DNA from 4 places in the Pseudomonas sp. GW821-FHT09E12 genome. Region 3 is predicted to be linked to each of the others. Evidence: predicted binding sites of a transcription regulator. Region 3 holds the regulator's gene; each other region holds the start of a gene.

Region 1 (5,193 bases), on a different contig from region 3:
TGAATTACAGACATAAAAAAGCCGGACACGAAGTCCGGCTCTTTTAAATGGCGTTAATTACGCAACATTAAATTCTACTGGGTAAGGAATCGCTGGCTGGCTGCTTTGCAGTTCGGTCAGGGTTTCACGTACCACCTGCTTGGCGAGGCAGGCACATTTGCCACATTGACTAGCCACGCCGGTCGCTTGGCGTACTTCACGATAGCTGCAGCAACCGTCGTAGATTGCATCGCGGATTTGTCCGTCGGTGACGCCAGTGCAGAGGCAGACATACATAGGGTGAGAACCGTCGCTGGTTATGGCTCAATGCGATGGATCTTAATGTTAACGAGAATGATTGTCAAAGTGGTTTCCTGGGGCTTTTTGCCAGATGCGTATCTGGCAGACGAACGGTTTTTTCTAGCACGGGTGACGAGCTGTCCAGCAGGGCGACTTTTTTGCGGCCTGAATCCGGGAGATGGAAAAACCACTAAGGACAGCTCAAAAACGCGGTGTATGATGTGCGGTCCTTACGAAGCGGGATCGAGTCACAGGGCTGTCGCTTGGCGGCGGCAAACTGGGCTGGGTCTCATTCTTCATTCGATCACACCAGGAGATATCCAATGAGCGTACTCGTAGGCAAACAAGCCCCTGACTTCACCGTTCCCGCCGTTCTCGGCAATGGCGAAATCGTCGACAGCTTCACCCTGTCCTCGGCCATCAAAGGCAAATACGGCCTGGTGTTCTTCTACCCGCTGGACTTCACCTTCGTCTGCCCGTCCGAGCTGATCGCCCTGGACCACCGCATGGCTGACTTCAAGGCACGCAACGTTGAAGTGATCGCGGTTTCGATCGACTCGCACTTCACCCACAACGCCTGGCGCAATACCCCGATCAATGCCGGTGGCATCGGTCAGGTCCAGTACATCATGGCTGCCGACATGAAGCACGACATCGCCAAGGCCTACGACGTTGAGTCCGAAGGCGGCGTGGCTTTCCGTGGCGCGTTCCTGATCGACGACAAAGGTGTCGTTCGTTCGCAGATCGTCAACGACCTGCCGCTGGGCCGTAACATGGAAGAGCTGATCCGTCTGGTCGACGCTCTGCAGTTCCACGAGGAGCACGGCGAAGTCTGCCCGGCCAACTGGAAGAAAGGCGACAAGGGTATGACTGCTTCGCCAGAAGGCGTTGCTGCTTACCTGAGCGAGAACGCCGGCAAGCTGTAAGCCGCGCTTCACGCATAAAAAAACCGGCCCCAGGGCCGGTTTTTTTATGCGCGGTCGTTCAGCGGCAGTATCAGTCGTTGAAATCTTGCCAGCCGCCCATTTCCTTCCAGCGATTGACGATGCCGCAGAACAGGTCGGCAGTCTTCTCGGTGTCGTAGCGGGCGGAATGCGCCTCACGGCCATCGAAGTCGATATCGGCAGCCTGGCACGCCTTGGCCAGCACGGTTTGGCCATAAGCCAGGCCGGCAAGCGTCGCGGTGTCGAAGCTGGAGAACGGATGAAACGGGTTGCGTTTCATGTCCAGGCGCGCGACAGCCGCGTTGAGGAAGCCCAGGTCGAAGCTGCTGTTGTGCCCGACCAGGATCGCGCGCTTGCAGCCATTGGCCTTCAGCGCCTTGCGCACGCTGCGGAAAATATCGTTCAGCGCGGTTTCTTCACTGACGGCCATGCGCAGAGGATGGTCGAGCTTGATCCCGGTGAACTCCAGCGCCGCGGCTTCGATGTTGGCGCCTTCGAAAGGCTCTACGCGGAAAAACAGGGTGTGTTCGGGGAACACGAAGCCCTTTTCGTCCATGCCGATGATGGTCGCGGCAATTTCCAGCAAGGCGTCGGTGGCCGAGTTGAAACCACCGGTTTCAACGTCGACGACTACCGGCAGGTAACCACGAAAGCGTGCCGCCATTGGATGACGCGAGCCACCACCGTTATGACCGTCCTGCTCGTCGTCGAAATGGTCTTCACTCACGCGTGTTCCTCCAGCAGGCGCCAGCGCAGTTTTTCACCGGCGCGCAGCGGGATGACGGTCAGCTCGCCGAAAGGCAGGCTGGCAGGGGCGGCCCATTCTTCACGAACCAGGGTGATGCGATCGGTGTTGGCCGGCAGGCCATAGAAGCGTGGGCCGTTGAGGCTGGCAAAGGTTTCCAGCTTGTCCAGCGCGTTGCGCTGTTCGAAGGCTTCGGCGTACAACTCGATCGCGGCATAGGCGGTGTAGCAGCCGGCACAGCCGCAGGCCGCTTCTTTGGCATGCTGGGCGTGGGGCGCGGAGTCAGTGCCGAGGAAGAACTTCTGGCTGCCGCTGGCGGCGGCGTCGAGCAGCGCTTCCTGGTGCACGTTGCGCTTGAGAATCGGCAGGCAATAGAAGTGCGGGCGAATGCCGCCAACCAGCATGTGGTTGCGGTTGTACAGCAGGTGATGGGCGGTGATGGTCGCGCCAACGTTGGCCGAGGCCTCGTTGACGAACTGCACGGCGTCACGGGTGGTGATGTGTTCGAACACCACTTTGAGCGTCGGGAAGCGTTCGACGACACGGCGCATGTGCTCGTCGATGAACAGCTTCTCGCGGTCGAACACGTCGACTTCACCGCGGGTGACTTCACCGTGGATCAGCAGCGGCAGGCCGGCTTCGGCCATGGCCTCCAGCGCCGGGAAGATCTTGTCGATGCTGGTGACGCCCGAGTCCGAATTGGTGGTCGCACCGGCCGGGTAGAGCTTGGCGGCATGGACGAAACCACTGGCCTTGGCCGCGCGAACTTCTTCGGGCTGGGTGCGATCGGTAAGGTAGAGCACCATCAGCGGCTCGAAGCGGCTGCCGGCCGGCCGCGCAGCGAGAATGCGCTGGCGATAGGCGTCGGCTTCAGCGGCGTTGCGCACCGGAGGTACCAGGTTAGGCATGATGATGGCGCGGCCAAAGGTGCGCGCGACATCCGCGACAGTATTGGTCAACACGGCACCATCGCGAAGATGAATATGCCAGTCGTCGGGACGCAGCAGGGTCAGGCGGTCGGACATTGGGGATTCCAGGCGGGTCAAACTCCAGTGAATGCTACCGGAAAAGACTCTTCCAGGCACTCGCTATCAAGTTTTGCGTGAAGCTTCCGATATCCCGAAGGTATGCCGTAAACAGGCATTTCGATTTTCGTGATGTACAAGTCAGTGGAGCCTCCCGTGCGCCAGCGTTATCTAGCCTTGCTCAGTGTGTTCGCCAGTCTTCCCGCGATGGCGCTGACTTTCCAGACTCGCCTGGAGAGCATTGAGTGGACGGTCGAAGGCGATAAATTCGAGTGCCGTCTGAGCCAGCCGATCACCGATTTCGGTTCCGGGGAGTTCGTGCGTCGCGCCGGCGAGCAGGCGACCTTCCGCCTCAAGGCCTACAACCCGATGCTCGCTGGCGGTTCGGCCACGCTGCTGGCGGCGGCGGCGCCGTGGCAGCCGGGACGGGGCGACATCAACCTGGGGTCGGTGCGGCTCGGCAATGGCGATGTGCTGTTCAACAGTTCGCAACTGCAGGCTGGGCGACTGATCGGTGGATTGATGGATGGGCGCAGCCCGGTGGTTCGCCACTACTCCCGCGAGGGCGGGGTGTCCGAGGTGCGCTTGTTGCCGGTCAAGTTCAGCAAGGCGTATGGCGACTATCAACGCTGTGTCGCCAAGTTGTTGCCGAAGAATTTCGATCAGGTCAGGCAATCCGAGGTCGGCTTCCCCGGGGGCGGCATCGACCTGGACGCCAAAGCCAAGGCCAGGCTGCAGGTGATGCTCGAGTTTCTCAAGGCCGATCCGACGGTCAATCACATCCAGCTCGACGGCCACTCGGACAACAGCGGAAACCGCTTGACCAACCGTGACCTGTCGCGCCGCCGGGCGCTGGCGGTGATGGAGTTCTTCAAGGCCAGCGGCATTCCCGAATCGCAGATCGAGATGCGTTTCCACGGCGAGCGCTATCCGTTGGCGCCCAACACCAACGCGGCGAACCGGGCGAAGAATCGTCGGGTCAACGTACAGCTGCAGCGTGTCCCGGTCGCAGAGAAACCGGCACCCCAGGCCGCTGCTCCCGCCAACGCCGCGGCGACTTCCTGAAACGGCTGTCGTCGCCCGCTCGACATAATCTGTCGCTTCGTCGTCATAAGCTGTCGCGCCTCTGTAAATTATCCGCGTTGATCGGTAGACTTGACGGCTTTCCGTAGAACCCCGTGGAGTGATGGCATGGCGGACGTAAACAAGGTCGTTCTGGCGTATTCCGGCGGCCTGGACACTTCGGTGATCCTCAAGTGGCTGCAGGATACTTATAACTGTGAAGTGGTGACGTTCACCGCTGACCTGGGTCAGGGCGAAGAGGTCGAACCTGCACGTGCCAAGGCGCAAGCCATGGGCGTGAAAGAGATCTACATCGACGATCTGCGCGAAGAGTTCGTCCGCGATTTCGTTTTCCCGATGTTCCGCGCCAACACCGTTTACGAAGGTGAGTACCTGCTGGGTACCTCCATCGCTCGTCCGTTGATCGCCAAGCGCCTGATCGAGATCGCCAACGAAACCGGTGCCGACGCCATTTCCCACGGCGCTACCGGCAAGGGCAACGACCAGGTTCGTTTCGAACTGGGCGCCTACGCCTTGAAACCAGGGGTGAAAGTGATTGCTCCTTGGCGTGAGTGGGACCTGCTGTCCCGCGAGAAGCTGATGGACTATGCCGAGAAGCATGCGATCCCGATCGAGCGTCACGGCAAGAAGAAATCCCCGTACTCGATGGATGCCAACCTGCTGCACATCTCCTATGAAGGCGGCGTGCTGGAAGACACCTGGACCGAGCACGAAGAAGACATGTGGCGCTGGACCGTCTCCCCGGAGAAGGCTCCCAACACCCCGACCTACATCGAGCTGACCTATCGCAACGGCGACATCGTGGCGATCGACGGCGTCGAGATGACCCCGGCCACCGTGCTGGCGACCCTGAACCGCATCGGCGGTGAAAACGGCATCGGTCGTCTGGACATCGTGGAAAACCGCTATGTCGGCATGAAGTCCCGCGGCTGCTACGAAACCCCTGGCGGCACCATCATGCTGCGCGCTCACCGGGCGATCGAATCGATCACCCTGGATCGTGAAGTCGCTCACCTGAAAGACGAGCTGATGCCCAAGTACGCCAGCCTGATCTACACCGGTTACTGGTGGAGCCCTGAGCGTCTGATGCTGCAACAGATGATCGACGCCTCCCAGG
Region 2 (5,193 bases), on a different contig from region 3:
TCGCCTCGACCACGTGCTCGCCCTCGGTCAGCGGCGCGACCTGGTTCAGGTAGGCGTAGGGGGTCTGCAAGGTGAAATCCTGCTTGAGGTAATCCGGCGCCACCAGCGCGTTGACGAAACGGTCCTCGATCTGCACCGGGATATCGTTCTCGAAATGCACGATCAGCGAGTGGAAGACCCTCTGCCCTTCGCGCATTTCCAGGGCCACGGCGCGCTCGGAACCGGCCGCCTCTTCACCCAGGGTAATGACTTTGCAAGTGTGGCGATGACCGCGCGAGGCGATCTCGTCGGCGATGTTGTGCACCTCGAACAAGGCCGACTGACTCTTGGGTTCGGCGACGAAAGTCCCCACGCCCTGCATGCGCACCAGCAGGCCTTCGGCGGTCATCTCGCGCAGGGCGCGGTTGATGGTCATGCGGCTGAAACCCAGCTGGCTGACCAGCTCGCTTTCCGAGGGCACGCGGTAATGCGGCGGCCAGTTTCCACTCTCGATCTGCTGGGTGATCATCTGCTTGACGCGGGCGTACAGGGGCGCCGGACTATCGCCCAGATGGGCGGCCAGCGGGGAGTTGGCGGGCGGAGTCGGCACGGGAAATCCTTGTTGGCTGAAGAAAGAGGCTAGCTTGCCGGAGTTTACCGAGCAGGCAAACGTCTGTATATGTATATACAAATAACACACGACGGGGTGCTTGAACCATGTCCGCCTTCTTTGCCGAACGCGCACTGCTGCCTAACGGATGGGCCAACAACGTACGTCTCGAGGTCAGCGCCGACGGCCTGTTGACCCACATCCAGGCCGATGCCAGCGCAGAAGGCGCCGAGCGGCTACAAGGCCCGCTGCTGCCGGGCATGCCCAACCTGCACTCCCATGCGTTCCAGCGGGCGATGGCCGGGCTGGCGGAAGTGGCCGGCAACCCCAACGACAGCTTCTGGACCTGGCGCGACCTGATGTATCGCCTGGTGGGCAAGATCAGTCCGGACCAGCTGGGCATCATCGCCCGTCAGCTGTACATCGAAATGCTCAAGGCCGGTTACACCTCGGTCGCCGAATTCCACTATGTGCATCACGACACCAACGGCCAGCCCTACGCCGACCCGGCCGAGCTGTCCCTGCGCATCAGCCAGGCCGCCAGCGCCGCCGGCATCGGCCTGACCCTGCTGCCAGTGCTGTACAGCCACTCCGGTTTCGGCGGCCAGGCGCCCAACGAAGGCCAGCGCCGCTTCATCAACAGCACGGAAAACTACCTCAAGCTGCAAAGCCGCCTGCAACCGCTGCTGGCCCGGCAATCGGCCCAGCAGCTGGGGCTGTGCTTCCACTCGTTGCGCGCGGTCACCCCGCAGCAGATCAGCGAAGTGCTGGCCGCCAGCGACAAGCAGTGCCCGGTGCATATCCACATTGCCGAACAGCAGAAGGAAGTCGACGACTGCCTGACCTGGAGCGGGCGCCGGCCGCTGCAATGGCTGTATGAAAACACCGCGGTCGATCAGCGCTGGTGCCTGGTCCATGCCACCCACGCGAATGCCGAAGAGGTCAGCCTCATGGCGCAAAGCCGAGCGATTGCCGGCCTGTGCCTGACCACCGAAGCCAACCTCGGCGACGGGATTTTCCCAGCGGTGGATTTTCTCGCCCAGGGCGGCCGCATGGGCATCGGTTCCGACAGCCATGTGTCGCTGAGCGTGGTGGAAGAATTGCGCTGGGCGGAATACGGCCAGCGCCTGCGCGATCAACGCCGCAACCGCCTGTATCGCAACGACCAGCCGATGGTTGGCCGGACCCTGTACGACGCCGCTCTGGACGGCGGTGCCCAGGCCCTGGGACAGCCGATCGGCGCCCTGGAAGTGGGCAAGCGTGCCGACTGGCTGGTGCTTGACGGCAGCGATCCTTACCTGGCCACCGCCGAGGGCGACGGCATTCTCAACCGCTGGCTGTTCGCCGGCGGCGATCGCCAGGTGCGCGATGTGCTGGTCAACGGTCAGTGGGTCGTGCGCGACGGACGTCACGCAGGCGAAGAAGAAAGTAATCGGGCCTTTACCCAGGTGCTGCGCGACCTGCTCGGCTGAAGCCCGTCACCGCGGGAGCCAGCACGCTGGCTCCCGCATGGATTCACTTCGAGGTCTTGGCCATCGCCTTGTCCGACACTCGCCAGATCAGGCGGGTGGTGTCATAACCCTGCTGGCGCGCCCTGCTCAGCAGGTCCTCACGAACCGCCTCGCTAACATTCGGCCGGCGCGACAACAGCCACAGGTATCGACGATCCGGGTTGCCGACAATGGCGGTCTTGTAGTCGTCGCTCACATACAGCACCCAGTAGTCGCCCTTGGCCAGGCCCGGTATCAACCGGGAAAACCAGGTATCGAATTCGACCCACAGCTTGTCGGTTTTATCCGGCGCCTGCGGCGTTGCCGTGCCCCGCACCTCTTCCCATTGCCAGTTGGCGGTCAGGCAGCGGTTGAGCACCGCCATATTGCCTTCGGGCAGCAAGGTGTAGCGGGCTTCGGATTGCGCGCAGTTACGTTGGAAATACATCGGCAAACGCGCCAGCTCGTACCAGGTCCCTTGGTAACGCTTGAGATCGACGTGATTCGCGGTCTTGGGCGCCAGTGAATCGTCCCGGGAAGTGGCGCAGCCGGCCAACAACAGGCCGGCCAGAAGAGTGACTAGCAAACGCATCATTATTTTTCTCCCGTGGGCACGTGGCCCCGGTTTTTTTTACTTCAGGCCTTGCCCGGAAAACATCAGCACTTTGTCACCGGCGTACTGCACGCTGATAAAGCTGTTCTTGTCACCCCAGGTGCAGCTGGACATGCCCAGCGCGCCGGAACAATCGGTTGGTTTGCCCAGCAGTTTTTCAACTTCGGCCTTGGGCATGCCGGCCGACAGCTTGGAATAGTTTTCCTGATTGATCTTGCCGCATGCAGCCAACAGCACGCAGAACGACAACAGAGCGAGAGAACGCAGGGACATGGTGAAACTCCTGGGCGAACGGGGGGATGGCATGCTGCCAACCAGAAGCTTAGAAGAGAAAAGCCCCATCTGGTTCCCCAGCCAGACGCCTATTTATTGTGACGCAGCACCCAGCATTTCCTCCGGAATCAACCACTTTGCGGGGGCAAAACGCATTTCGTCGGGCAGACGTCGGCGTGCCTCATTTTTCATGATGGCCAGTCGACATAAAAGCAGCGCAAAAGCTGCCGTTATGGCAAATTGACGCCCCCTCGCTGACCACCCTTTCGCGGTAGTTCACCTAATGACCAGAAACATGAAATTCAGCCATAAGATCCTGCTTGCCGCCGCTCTTGTGGTCGCCGTTGCGTTCGCCTGTTTTATCCTGTTCAACGACTATCGACAGCGCGAGGCCCTGCGCAGCAGCAACGAGTCCTCCATGCAGGAACTCGGCAGCCTGACCAGCAGCAACATCCAGACCTGGCTGGAAAGCCGCATCCAGTTGCTGCACACCCTGGCCCAGCAGATCGCCGTGGACGGCAGCGGCGCCGACGACCTGAAACGCAGCGTCGACCTCCCCGCCTACGCCAGCAACTTCCAGCTCAGCTACTTCGGCGGCCAGGACGGCGCGATGTTCTCGGTCCCGGCGGGCAACCGCGCGCCCGACTACGACCCGCGAGCCCGTGGCTGGTACAAGGCGGCCAACTCGGCCCAGCAGACCATCGTCACCGAACCCTACATCGCCGCCTCTTCCGGCAAGCTGGTGATCACCGTCGCCACCCCGGTGCAGCACCAGGGCAGCTTCATCGGCGTCGCCGGGGCCGATATCGACCTGTCCAACGTCAGCGCCATCATCAACTCGCTGAATTTCGGCGGCCATGGCCAGGCGTTCATCGTCAGCGCCGGCGGCAAGATCCTGATCCACCCGGACAGCAAGCTGGTGCTCAAGAACCTCAGCGACGCCTACCCCAATGGCGCCCCGCAGGTCGGCCCGGGCCTGAAGGAAGTCGAGCTGGGCGGCAAGACCCAGCTCATCTCCTTCACCCGCGTCAACGGCGTGCCGGCGGCGGACTGGTACGTGGCGCTGGTGCTGGACAAGGGCACCGCGTTCTCGATGCTCAGCGAGTTCCGCACCTCGGCGATCATCGCCATGCTGATTGCCGTAGTGATCATCATCAGCCTGCTGGGCATGCTGATCCGCGTGCTGATGCAGCCGCTGCACCTGATGGGCCGCGCCATGCACGACATCGCCGAGGGCGAAGGCGACCTGACCAAGCGCCTGACCATCCATGGCCACGACGAGTTCGGCACCCTGGGCGTGTCGTTCAACCGTTTCGTCGAACGGGTTCACGGTTCGATCCGCGAAGTCGCCTCGGCCACCGGCCAGGTCAACGAAGTCGCCCTGCGGGTGGTCAGCGCCTCGAACTCGTCGATGTTCAACTCCGGCCAGCAGGCCTCGCGCACCAGCAGCGTCGCTGCGGCCATCAACCAGCTCGGCGCCGCCGCCCAGGAAATCGCCCAGAACGCCGCCCTGGCGTCGCAGCACTCCAGCGATGCGCGCAACCTGGCCAGCGAAGGCCAGGCCGTGGTCGACCAGACCATCGCCGCCATGCAGCAGCTGTCGGCGAAGATCAGCGACTCCTGCGGCCATATCGAAACGCTGAACAGCAACACGGTGAACATCGGGCAGATCCTCGAAGTCATCACCAGCATCTCCCAGCAGACCAACCTGCTGGCCCTCAACGCCGCCATCGAAGCCGCCCGCGCCGGTGAGGCCGGCCGTGGTTTCGCGGTGGTCGCCGATGAGGTGCGCAACCTCGCCCACCGCACCCAGGACTCGGCGCAGCAAGTGCAGAAGATGATCGAGGAACTGCAGGTCGGCGCCCGCCAGGCGGTGGACACCATGACCGAAAGCCAGCGCGAGAGCGCAAGCAGCGTCGGCATCGCCAACCAGGCCGGCCAGCGCCTGGGCAGCGTGACCCAGCGCATCGGCGAGATCGACGGCATGAACCAGTCCGTGGCCACCGCCACCGAGGAGCAGACCGCCGTGGTGGAGTCGATCAACGTCGACATCACCGAGATCAACACCCTCAACCAGGAAGGCGTGGAAAACCTGCAGGCGACCCTGCGCGCCTGCGCCGACCTGGAGCAGCAAGCGGCGCGGTTGCAGCAGTTGGTGGGTAGCTTCAGGATTTAACGATCAGCAACACTCAACTCGTCTGGCGCGGCGCACATAGGACTGAATAAAG
Region 3 (5,193 bases):
TCGATGCGTTTTGAACTCAATGGCCTGCGCGAGCTGCTGGAAGTCCAGCTCGGCTCCCTGGCCTGGAGCCAGCTGCAAGGCAGCCGGCCCGAACAGGCCAACCTGTGGCGGCGCCTGCAGCGTATCGGCTTGTCCGGTCCGCTGGCCCGCGACCTGCTGGCGCTGATCACTGAAATCGACGAACCCCGCCAGGCCTGGCGCATGCTCCTGGCCCACCTGGCGCGGATGATCGTGACCCCGGAAGTCGAGCCACTGGAGGAGGGCGGTGTGATCGCCATGGTCGGCCCCGCCGGCATGGGCAAGACCACCACCCTGGCCAAGCTGGCCGCGCGTTATGTACTCAAGTACGGCGCGCAGAACATCGCGCTGGTGAGCATGGACAGCTACCGCATCGGCGCCCAGGAACAGCTCAAGACCCTGGGCCGGATCCTCAACGTCTCGGTGACCCATGTCGACCCGGGCCAGTCCCTGGCGCAAGCCCTCGATCCGCTGCTGCGCAAGCGTGTGGTGCTGATCGACACCGCCGGCCTGCAAGCCAGCGACCCGGCCCTGCGCATGCAGCTGGAAAGCCTGGCTGGACGTGGCATCCGGGCAAAAAATTATCTGGTCTTGGCAACCACCAGCCAGAAACAGGTTCTAACCGCCGCATACCACAGCTACAAGCGTTGCGGGCTGGCCGGCTGCATCCTGACTAAACTGGATGAAACCGCCAGCCTTGGTGAGGTGTTGAGCCTGGCGATCAGTCATGAACTCCCTGTTGCCTATCTGACCGATGGCCCGCGGATTCCGGACGATCTGCACTTGCCGCGTCGTCACCAGCTGGTCAGTCGTGCGGTGAGCGTGCAGATGCAGGAAGAACCCAGCGAAGAAGCCATGGCTGACATGTTCGCTGACCTCTACCACAACCCGACCAAGCGGGTTGGCTGAGGGAATCATGAAAAGATTGCAATGTACCTACATCGATGGTCTGCCAGGCATTGTTCCGTTGGTGAACGCGCAGCCAGTTATGTGGCCCCGTCTAAGTAAGACAAGGTAAAGAACGAACATGGGCAGCATGCATCCCGTACAGGTGATCGCGGTGACCGGCGGCAAAGGTGGCGTCGGCAAGACTAACGTGTCAGTGAACTTGTCCCTGGCCCTAGCGGAGCTCGGCCGGCGCGTCATGCTGCTGGACGCCGACCTGGGCCTGGCCAACGTCGACGTGCTATTGGGGCTGACCCCCAAACGGACCCTCGCCGACGTGATCGAAGGCCGCTGCGAGCTGCGCGATGTGCTGCTGCAGGGGCCGGGTGGAATCCGTATCGTGCCGGCGGCGTCCGGCACCCAGAGCATGGTTCATCTGAGCCCGGCGCAGCATGCCGGCCTGATCCAGGCCTTCAGCGACATCGGCGACAACCTCGATGTGCTGGTGATCGACACCGCCGCCGGCATCGGCGACTCGGTGGTCAGCTTTGTCCGCGCGGCCCAGGAAGTGTTGCTGGTGGTCTGCGACGAGCCGACCTCGATCACCGACGCCTACGCGCTGATCAAGCTGCTCAACCGCGACTACGGCATGAACCGCTTCCGCGTGCTCGCCAACATGGCGCAGAGCCCGCAGGAAGGGCGCAACCTGTTCGCCAAGTTGACCAAGGTCACGGATCGCTTCCTGGACGTGGCCCTACAATATGTCGGCGCCGTGCCTTACGACGAATGCGTGCGCAAGGCCGTGCAAAAGCAGCGTGCGGTCTATGAAGCGTTTCCGCGTTCGAAATGCGCGCTGGCATTCAAGGCCATCGCGCAGAAGGTCGATACCTGGCCGTTGCCGGCCAACCCACGTGGACATCTGGAATTTTTCGTCGAGCGGCTCGTGCATCAGACAGCGGGACCGGTGCTATGAGCGCCAGCGGCTACAACCTTTACAAAAAGTCGGCACGTGACAGCCAGTACGAATTGATCGAGCGCTATGCGCCTCTGGTCAAGCGTATTGCCTATCACTTGCTGGCGCGCCTGCCGGCCAGTGTCCAGGTCGAAGACCTGATCCAGGCCGGGATGATCGGTCTGCTCGAAGTGTCGACCAAGTACGACGCGAGCAAGGGCGCGAGTTTCGAGACCTACGCGGGTATCCGTATCCGTGGTGCGATGCTCGATGAGGTCCGTAAAGGTGACTGGGCGCCGCGTTCGGTACATCGCAATACCCGGATGGTGAGCGATGCCATTCGCGCAATTGAAGCTAAAACCGGTCGTGACGCTAAAGATCATGAAGTTGCGGCCGAACTTCAATTGAGTCTCGACGATTATTACGGGATTTTGAACGACACCTTGGGCAGTCGCCTGTTCAGCTTCGACGACCTGTTGCAGGACGGCGAGCATGAAGGGCTGCATGAGGATGGCGCGAGTGCTCATCTCGAGCCGTCGCGCGACCTGGAGGACGAACGTTTCCAGGCCGCGCTGGCGGACGCGATTGCCAATTTGCCGGAGCGTGAGCGACTGGTCTTGGCGCTGTACTACGACGAAGAGCTGAACCTCAAGGAAATCGGTGAGGTCCTGGGAGTCAGCGAATCGCGGGTCAGCCAGTTACACAGCCAGTGCGCGGCCCGTTTGCGGGGGCGTTTGGGAGAGTGGCGAGCGCGCTGACAGGCAGTGTGGGGGACACTGCGGGCGAGACTGGCACGACGTGGCCGGACTTGCGGTGTGTATTCCATGCAGTCGTTGAGTGCTCTGCCTGATTGATTGAATGGCGCGTTCAGGTGCTGGACGCGTTTAAGACTGCTTGGAGGTCGAATTGGACAAGAACATGAAAATCCTCATCGTTGATGACTTCTCAACGATGCGGCGGATCATAAAAAACCTGTTGCGTGACCTGGGCTTCACCAACACGGTCGAGGCTGACGATGGCACCACCGCCATTCCGGTCCTCAACAGTGGGAGCATCGACTTTCTGGTAACGGACTGGAACATGCCCGGCATGACCGGTATCGACCTGCTGCGCCATGTGCGCGCCGATGAAAAACTCAAGCACCTGCCGGTACTCATGGTGACCGCTGAAGCCAAGCGCGAACAGATCATCGAAGCTGCCCAGGCCGGCGTAAACGGTTATGTGGTCAAGCCCTTCACGGCCCAGGCGTTGAAAGAGAAGATCGAGAAGATCTTCGAACGCATCGGTTGAGAGTGGAATCATTCCGCCACGGGGGAGCTATGGAGCACAACGAATCTTCATTGGGCGATTTCGAATCGACCCTGAAAAAACACGCACTCGAACTGGTCGACAGCCTTGAAAAAGGCAAGTTCGGCGAAGCCGTGCAACTGATCCATGAGCTCAACCAGACCCGTGATCGCGGCCTGTACCAGGAGGTCGGCAAGCTCACCCGCGAGCTGCATAGCGCCATCGTCAATTTCCAGATTGACCCGCATATGCCGCAAGCCGAGGAAGTTTCACAGATCACGGATGCCACCGAGCGCCTGTCCTATGTGGTCAGGCTGACCGAGGCCGCGGCCAACCGCACCATGGATCTGGTCGAGAGCGCGACCCCGCTGGTCAATGGCCTGAGCAGCGAAGCCCAGGCCCTGAGCGCCGATTGGGGGCGTTTCATGCGCCGCGAACTGGGCGCCGAGGAATTCCGCGACCTGGCCCGCCGGGTGGACGGTTTCCTGACCCGCAGCGAGCAAGACACGCGCGCGGTATCGAGCAACCTCAACGACATTCTGCTGGCGCAGGACTACCAGGACTTGACCGGTCAGGTGATCAAACGCGTGACCCAGTTGGTCACCGAAGTCGAGAGCAACCTGCTCAAACTGGTCCTGATGGCCAGCCAGGTCGATCGTTTTGCCGGCATCGAACATGACCGTGAATCGATCCTCGCTGAAAAAGATCCGCAAAAACATCTGGCCAAGGGTGAAGGTCCGCAGATTCATGCCGATAAACGTGAAGACGTTGTATCCGGTCAGGACGATGTCGACGATTTGCTTTCCAGCCTTGGATTCTAGGAGCACCCATACATGAGCTTCGGCGCCGATGAAGAAATCCTTCAGGATTTTCTGGTTGAGGCCGGCGAGATTCTAGAGCAACTGTCCGAACAACTGGTCGAGCTGGAAAGCCGGCCGGACGATGCGGATCTGCTCAACGCAATTTTTCGCGGTTTTCACACTGTAAAAGGGGGCGCCGGCTTCCTCCAGCTCAACGAGCTGGTGGAGTGCTGCCACATCGCCGAGAACGTGTTCGACATCCTGCGCAAGGGTGAGCGTCGCGTCGACGCGGAACTGATGGACGTAGTGCTCGAAGCGCTGGACGCGGTGAACGGCATGTTCGGCCAGGTGCGCGAGCGTACCGAGATCACCGCCGCCACTCCGGAGCTGCTGGCTGCCCTGGCCCGTCTGGCCGAGCCTGCGGGGGCCGAGGAGGTCGCCGCGCCGGTGGCCGACGTTGAGGCAGTTGTTGAAGCCGTTGCCGAGCCGGTCGCCGAATCGACCGAAAGCGAGTCCGGCGATATCACCGACAGCGAGTTCGAGCAGTTGCTCGATTCGCTCAATGCCGCCAAGGCCGAGGCCGAAGCCCCGGCTGCTGTTGCTCCCGCGGCACCCGCCGCCGGCAGCGAAGCGGCCAGCGACGAAATCACCGACGCCGAGTTCGAGTCGCTGCTCGATCAATTGCATGGCAAGGGCCAGTTCGCACCGGATGCGGTGGCCCCTTCGGCCACGGCGCCGGCTGCGGAAAAAACCGCGGCCAGCGACGAAATCACCGATGACGAGTTCGAAGCCCTGCTGGATCAGCTGCATGGCAAAGGCAACTTTGCGGTCGATGCGCTGGACTCCGCGGTAGCAGCGGCGGTACCGCCGGCTGCGCCAAGCGCGGCCGCCGCCGGTAGCGACCTGATCACCGACCAGGAATTCGAATCCCTGCTCGACGAGCTGCATGGCAAGGGCAAGTTCTCTGAAGTGCCCGCTGCCGCGGCGACCGTGGGTAGCGCAACGGCCGTCACGGCTCCGGCGCCTGCCGCCGTCGCCAAGCCAGCGGTGAAGAAGCCCGAAGCCAAGGCCGAAACGCCAAAACCGGCTCCAGCCGCTGCTCCGGCGCCTGCTCGTGCTCCGGCTGCCGCCCCGGCGGAAAAGCCGGTCAGCGAAGCCGAAACCACCGTGCGGGTCGATACCGCGCGGCTGGACGAAATCATGAACATGGTCGGCGAGCTGGTGCTGGTACGTAACCGCCTGGTGCGCCTG
Region 4 (5,193 bases), on a different contig from region 3:
CGTCGCAGCCTGACCTGCAGCAGCCGCATCAGCCAGCCGGCCAGCGTCGAGCTGTCGAGCCTGGTCCAGGCCCACCAGCGGGCCATCGACGAGTTGGCCAAGCGCATTGCCGGCACCGCCAAACGCTGGGCGCAAAACCCTGGCACCCGCTGTTCCTGAATCTCTCGGCGCCGTGGCGTTCAACCGCTCAGGGTTGAGCGCCTGGCTCGGCAGGACCGCCCCAGACAGCCATAGTCCATGTAGCCGCTGCCGAAGGCTGCGATGGGCTTGGGCAGCATTCCGACGCAGCGGCCCCAAAACCTGACCCCGCGATTTTCCTGATATTGCACGTTGTCCCGTTGGCCAGTCCTGCGGACTGGATCGCAGCCTGCGGCAGCGGCTACGGGTGATCGCGGTGTTCAGAACAATTGGGTGAACAGCCAGTACAGGCTGCCGGACAGCAGGATCGCCGCCGGCAGGGTCAGTACCCAGGCCATCAGCAGGTTGCGGATGGTCTGCATCTGCAGGCCGCCGCCGTTGGCGACCATGGTCCCGGCCACACCTGAAGACAATACGTGGGTGGTGGACACCGGCAGGCCGAACAGATCGGCAGCGCCGATGGTCAGCATCGCCACGGTTTCCGCCGAGGCGCCCTGGGCGTAGGTCAGGTGGGTCTTGCCGATCTTCTCGCCGACGGTGACCACGATGCGTTTCCAGCCGACCATGGTGCCCAGGCCGAGGGCGATGGCCACGGCAATCTTCACCCACAGCGGAATGAAGCGCGTGGCGTTGTCGATCTGCTGCTTGAACAGTTGCAGCTTGCCCTGGGTGTCGGCGTCGAAGTCGCCGACCTGGTTCTTGTCCATCAGGCGGATGGTTTCGCTGCTCAGGTACATGTCGTTGCGCACGTTGCCCATGGCTTCGGCCGGCACCTTGGCCAATGAGCCGTAGCCCTTCACTTCGTCACCGATATGACCGGTCAGGGCGGCCAGGGCCGGGACCAGCTGCGGCGTGGCTTCCTTGTTGCGCACATAGTCGGAAAGCACCGCGCGCGGGTCGGCGGGGGCCGGTTGCGGGGCGTTTTTCACCAGGGCTTGCTGGGTGACCTCGGCCACCGCGGCGAACTGCAGGGCCTGGTCGGCCGGCATGGTGCGATTCAGCGCGTAGGCCATGGGCAGGGTGCCGACCAGGATCAGCATGATCAGGCCCATGCCTTTCTGGCCGTCGTTGGAACCATGGGCGAAGGACACGCCGGTGCAGGTGACGATCAGCATGCCGCGAATCCACCACGGCGGCGGGGTGTTGCCCTTGGGCGCCTTGTACAGCGCGCGGTTCTTGACGAACAGGCGCAGGGCCAGGAGCAGCAGGGCGGCGAAGGCGAAGCCGATCAGCGGCGAGAACAGCAGGGCGTAGCCGACCTTGGTGGCCTGGCTCCAGTCCACGCCGCTGGTGCCGTCGCGGCCGTGCATCAGGGCGTTGGCCACGCCGACGCCGATGATCGAGCCGATCAGGGTGTGGGACGACGAGGCTGGCAGGCCCAGCCACCAGGTGCCGAGGTTCCACAGGATGGCGGCGATCAGCAGGGCGAAGATCATGGCGAAGCCGGCCGACGAGCCGACCTGCAGGATCAGCTCCACCGGCAGCAGGGCGATGATGCCGAAGGCCACTGCGCCGCTGGACAGCAGCACGCCGAGGAAATTGAAGAAGCCCGACCAGACCACCGCGAAATGTGGCGGCAACGAGTGGGTGTAGATCACCGTGGCCACGGCGTTGGCGGTGTCGTGGAAACCGTTGACGAACTCGAAGCCCAGGGCGATCAGCAGCGCCACGCCGAGCAGCAGGAACGGGGTCCAGGTGGTGACCGTGGTGCCCAGTTCGTGCACGTCGTGCATCAGGCTGTAGGCGGTGAACAACAGGCCCATGGCGAGTACCGCGAAGAACACCACCAGGGTGAAGGGGCTGGCTTTTTTGTCCAGTTGCGGTCTGGCTTCGAGGGCGGGGGAAGGGGAGGTGGCGGTCAGGGAAGGGGTGGCCATTGCCGGACAATCCTGTGGCAGGGAGGAGTGTCGCCCATGATCGTTGCCAAATATTACAGAGAGGCTGCCTCAGGTCAGTGTTTGGGTGAATCCTTTAACCACTGGTCAAGAAGCCGCGCCATTTTCTGTAGGAGCGAGCGGGCGGCGGCCTACATATCCTGGCGCTTGCGAAACGCCCAGCGGCCGGCGATGACGGTGAAGGTGGCGACCAGCGCGACGAGGATCCAGAAGCCCTCCGGGTCCTCGGAGAAGGGAATGCCGCCGACGTTCATGCCGAAGAAGCCGGCGATGATGTTGATCGGCAGCGCCAGCACCGTGACCACGGTCAGGGTGAACAGGGTGCGGTTGGTCTGTTCGTTGATATTGGCGGCGATCTCTTCCTGCAGCAGCTTGATCCGCTCGCCGAGGGCGGTGAGGTCGTTGATGATCAGGGCGAACTCCTCGGTGGACTTGCGCAGCTCCTTGACGTCCTCCTTCTGCAGCCATTGCGGCGGCCGGTTGAGCAGCCGCAGCAGCGAGCCCGGCTCCAGCGCCAGCAGGCGTTGCAGGCGCACCAGTACCCGGCGCATGGCCCCCAGCTCGGCACGGTTGGTGGCGATCCGCGCGGCCAGCAACTGGTCTTCGATCTGGTCGACGTTGAGGCTGGTCTTGCGCACGATCTGGGTCAGCACTTCGCCCTGGTCGCGCAGCAGGTGCACCAGCAGTTCCAGGGGCGAGCGGAAACGTTCGCCGGCCTTGACAGAGGAGCGCAGCTTGTCCACCGAGTGCAAGGGTTGCAGGCGCGCGCTGACGATCAGCCGGCTGCGCACACAGACCCACAGGGTGGAGATGTCCGAGGAAACCATGCTGCCAAAGTTGAACACCACGTCGTTGACCACCGCCAGCAGGGCCGAATCCACATGCTCGATACGGGTCGAGCGCGAGCCTTCGTGCAAGGCCTCGAAGAATTCCTCGGGCAGGGCCAGGTGCGTCTGCATCCAGCGTTCGCAGGCGGCATGGGCCAGGTTCAGGTGCAGCCAGAGAAACGCCTCGCCATCGTCCGGCTGTTGCAGGGCTTGCAGGGCCCTGGCCGAATCCAGTTCGCGACCCCGCTCGCCGGGGCGAAACGCAAAGCCGTAGAGCAGGCCGAACAGATCCGAATCGCGATGAGCATGGTCGATGCTGTGGTTCATGGAGGCTCGCAGGAGGGAAGGCACCTGTAGGCGGTTTTACAGGTTCACTTGAGCCCGATCATCGCAAGGCTTCATGACTGTTTTGTGACGATTCGAAGTGCAATATTCGGCGGTTATAACCGGTTGTCGGAGGCGCTCAAGAATGCCTCTTTCAGGCCGATCACGCCTACGACGACTGCGCGATCGGCTTGCCCCGGTTCGCCTGACAGGGATGTTCGCACGCTACCCATGCCCGCCTCGGGCGTGCTCTATCCCTGTTGAGAGATCTCATTCGATGTCCTTGCAAAAATCCCTGAGAGCGCAAGTTCTGGCTTTGTTGAGCGGCAGCCTGCTGGCGGTGCTGTTGATCGCGCTGGCGTGTTTTCACTTCCTGTCCAACGGCGTGCAAAGTTATCGCGAACTGATCGAGGGGCCGTTGCGCACCTCGCAGTTGATCGATGAAGCCAACCTGCAATTCAAGGTCCAGGTGCAGGAATGGAAAAACGTGTTGCTGCGTGGCAAGCAGAGAGCCGACCTGAGTAAATACTGGCAGCAGTTCGAGGATCGCCAGCGCGATGTGCAGGGTATTCTTGGCCAGCTGGCGGCCGAGCCCGGCATCGATGCGGCGCTCAAGGGCCGTATCGAGCGCTTGCGTGAAGAGCACCGGGTGCTGGGCACGGCCTACCAGAAAGGCCGCGATGCCTTTGTCGCCGCCGGTGCCGATCCGGCCGCCGGCGATGCCGCGGTCAAGGGTGTGGACCGCGCCACCAGCGAGCAGATGAGCGAACTGGTGAGCGAGTTGCGCAAGCAGGGCAGCGAGCGGTCGCGCGACATCAGCGCCGCCGCCCAACGCACGGTGTGGATCGGCCTGCTGGTGATGCTGGCCTCGGGCTTGTTGATCGGCCTGCTGAGCCTGTGGCTGGTCAACCGTAGCCTGGTGGAGCCGATCCGCCAGTTGATCGACTACGTGGCGCAACTCAGCCGTGGGCGGATTGCCGAGCGCGTGGCCAGCAGCCGTCAGGACGAGCTGGGCAAGCTGGCGGTGGCCGCCAACACCTTGCGGGATTTCCTCGCCGAAACCTTCAGCCGCCTGCAGCGCAGCGCCACCGACCTGGACAGCTCCAGCGGCGAGCTGAATGCGATTGCCACCCTGATGTCCCAGGGCACCAACGATCAGTTCAATCGCACCGACCAGGTCGCCACGGCGATGAATGAAATGTCCGCCACCGCCCAGGAAGTGGCGCGCCATGCGGCGGATGCGGCGCGCGCCGCCGATGACGCCGACCAGTCGGCCCAGCAGGGCGAGCAGGTGATGCAGGGCACCATCCACACCATCACCCTGATGCGTGGCGAAATCGCCAACACCGCCGAGGTGATCCGCCGCCTGGAAGCCGACAGCGGACGTATCGGCAAGGTGCTGGAGGTGATCCGCGGCATCGCCGAGCAGACCAACCTGCTGGCGCTCAACGCGGCCATCGAGGCGGCCCGGGCCGGCGAAGCCGGGCGTGGTTTCGCCGTGGTCGCCGACGAGGTACGTAGCCTGGCGCAGCGCACCGCGGCGTCGATCATCGAGATCAACCAGATTATCCAGAGCGTGCAGACCGGCGCGCTGGACGCCGCCCATGCGATCGAGAGTGGCCAGGCGCGCAGCGATGCCAGCGTCGAGCAGGTGACCCAGGCCGGCGCCATGCTGGAGCGGATCACCGAGGCGGTCGAGGCGATCCGCGACATGAACCGGCAGATCGCCACGGCGGCGGAAGAGCAGACCTCGGTGGCCGAGGACATCTCGCGCAACCTGACCGAAATCACCACGATCGCCAGCACCAACCTGGATAACGTGCAGCGCACCGAGCGCGCCAGCCAGAACCTGCACGAGCTGTCGGGGCAGTTGAACGAGGTGACGGCACGCCTGAGTGCCTGATGCGCCAGGGCATGAAAAAGCCGCGTGGCCTTTCGGCCGCGCGGCTTTTTTTGTCCTGAAGAATTACTTGTCTTGCTTGTTGCTCAGGACCTTGCCGGTCTTGGCA

Evidence for each region. The regulator FliA, encoded in region 3, starts transcription of late flagellar genes. The targets are predictions, from matches to a motif close to CTAAAGTTTNNNNNNNNNNNGCCGNTAA.
Region 1: the regulator FliA is predicted to act here: its motif matches at 3,059-3,086, upstream of AC07PQ_RS18830 (flagellar protein MotY).
Region 2: the regulator FliA is predicted to act here: its motif matches at 3,172-3,199, upstream of AC07PQ_RS13430 (methyl-accepting chemotaxis protein).
Region 4: the regulator FliA is predicted to act here: its motif matches at 3,323-3,350, upstream of AC07PQ_RS19935 (methyl-accepting chemotaxis protein).

What each region holds. Positions count from the first base shown of each region.
Region 1 covers NZ_JBWKOM010000006.1:125,484-130,676, forward strand. Annotated here, with positions in the region: gene AC07PQ_RS18810 (bacterioferritin-associated ferredoxin) at 58-276, opposite strand; gene AC07PQ_RS18815 (peroxiredoxin) at 603-1,205, shown strand; gene rnt (ribonuclease T) at 1,276-1,950, opposite strand; gene pyrC (dihydroorotase) at 1,947-2,993, opposite strand; gene AC07PQ_RS18830 (flagellar protein MotY) at 3,150-4,058, shown strand; gene AC07PQ_RS18835 (argininosuccinate synthase) at 4,185-5,193, shown strand, end outside.
Region 2 covers NZ_JBWKOM010000004.1:326,511-331,703, reverse strand. Annotated here, with positions in the region: gene hutC (histidine utilization transcriptional repressor HutC) at 1-508, opposite strand, end outside; gene AC07PQ_RS13445 (formimidoylglutamate deiminase) at 697-2,061, shown strand; gene AC07PQ_RS13440 (lipocalin family protein) at 2,105-2,674, opposite strand; gene AC07PQ_RS13435 (hypothetical protein) at 2,711-2,965, opposite strand; gene AC07PQ_RS13430 (methyl-accepting chemotaxis protein) at 3,249-5,141, shown strand.
Region 3 covers NZ_JBWKOM010000011.1:141,454-146,646, forward strand. Annotated here, with positions in the region: gene flhF (flagellar biosynthesis GTPase FlhF) at 1-927, shown strand, start outside; gene fleN (flagellar synthesis regulator FleN) at 1,046-1,876, shown strand; gene fliA (RNA polymerase sigma factor FliA) at 1,873-2,613, shown strand; gene AC07PQ_RS27485 (chemotaxis response regulator CheY) at 2,774-3,145, shown strand; gene AC07PQ_RS27490 (protein phosphatase CheZ) at 3,175-3,963, shown strand; gene AC07PQ_RS27495 (chemotaxis protein CheA) at 3,976-5,193, shown strand, end outside.
Region 4 covers NZ_JBWKOM010000006.1:355,516-360,708, forward strand. Annotated here, with positions in the region: gene AC07PQ_RS19920 (PqiC family protein) at 1-159, shown strand, start outside; gene AC07PQ_RS19925 (inorganic phosphate transporter) at 399-2,015, opposite strand; gene AC07PQ_RS19930 (transporter) at 2,165-3,187, opposite strand; gene AC07PQ_RS19935 (methyl-accepting chemotaxis protein) at 3,462-5,087, shown strand; gene AC07PQ_RS19940 (PepSY domain-containing protein) at 5,151-5,193, opposite strand, start outside.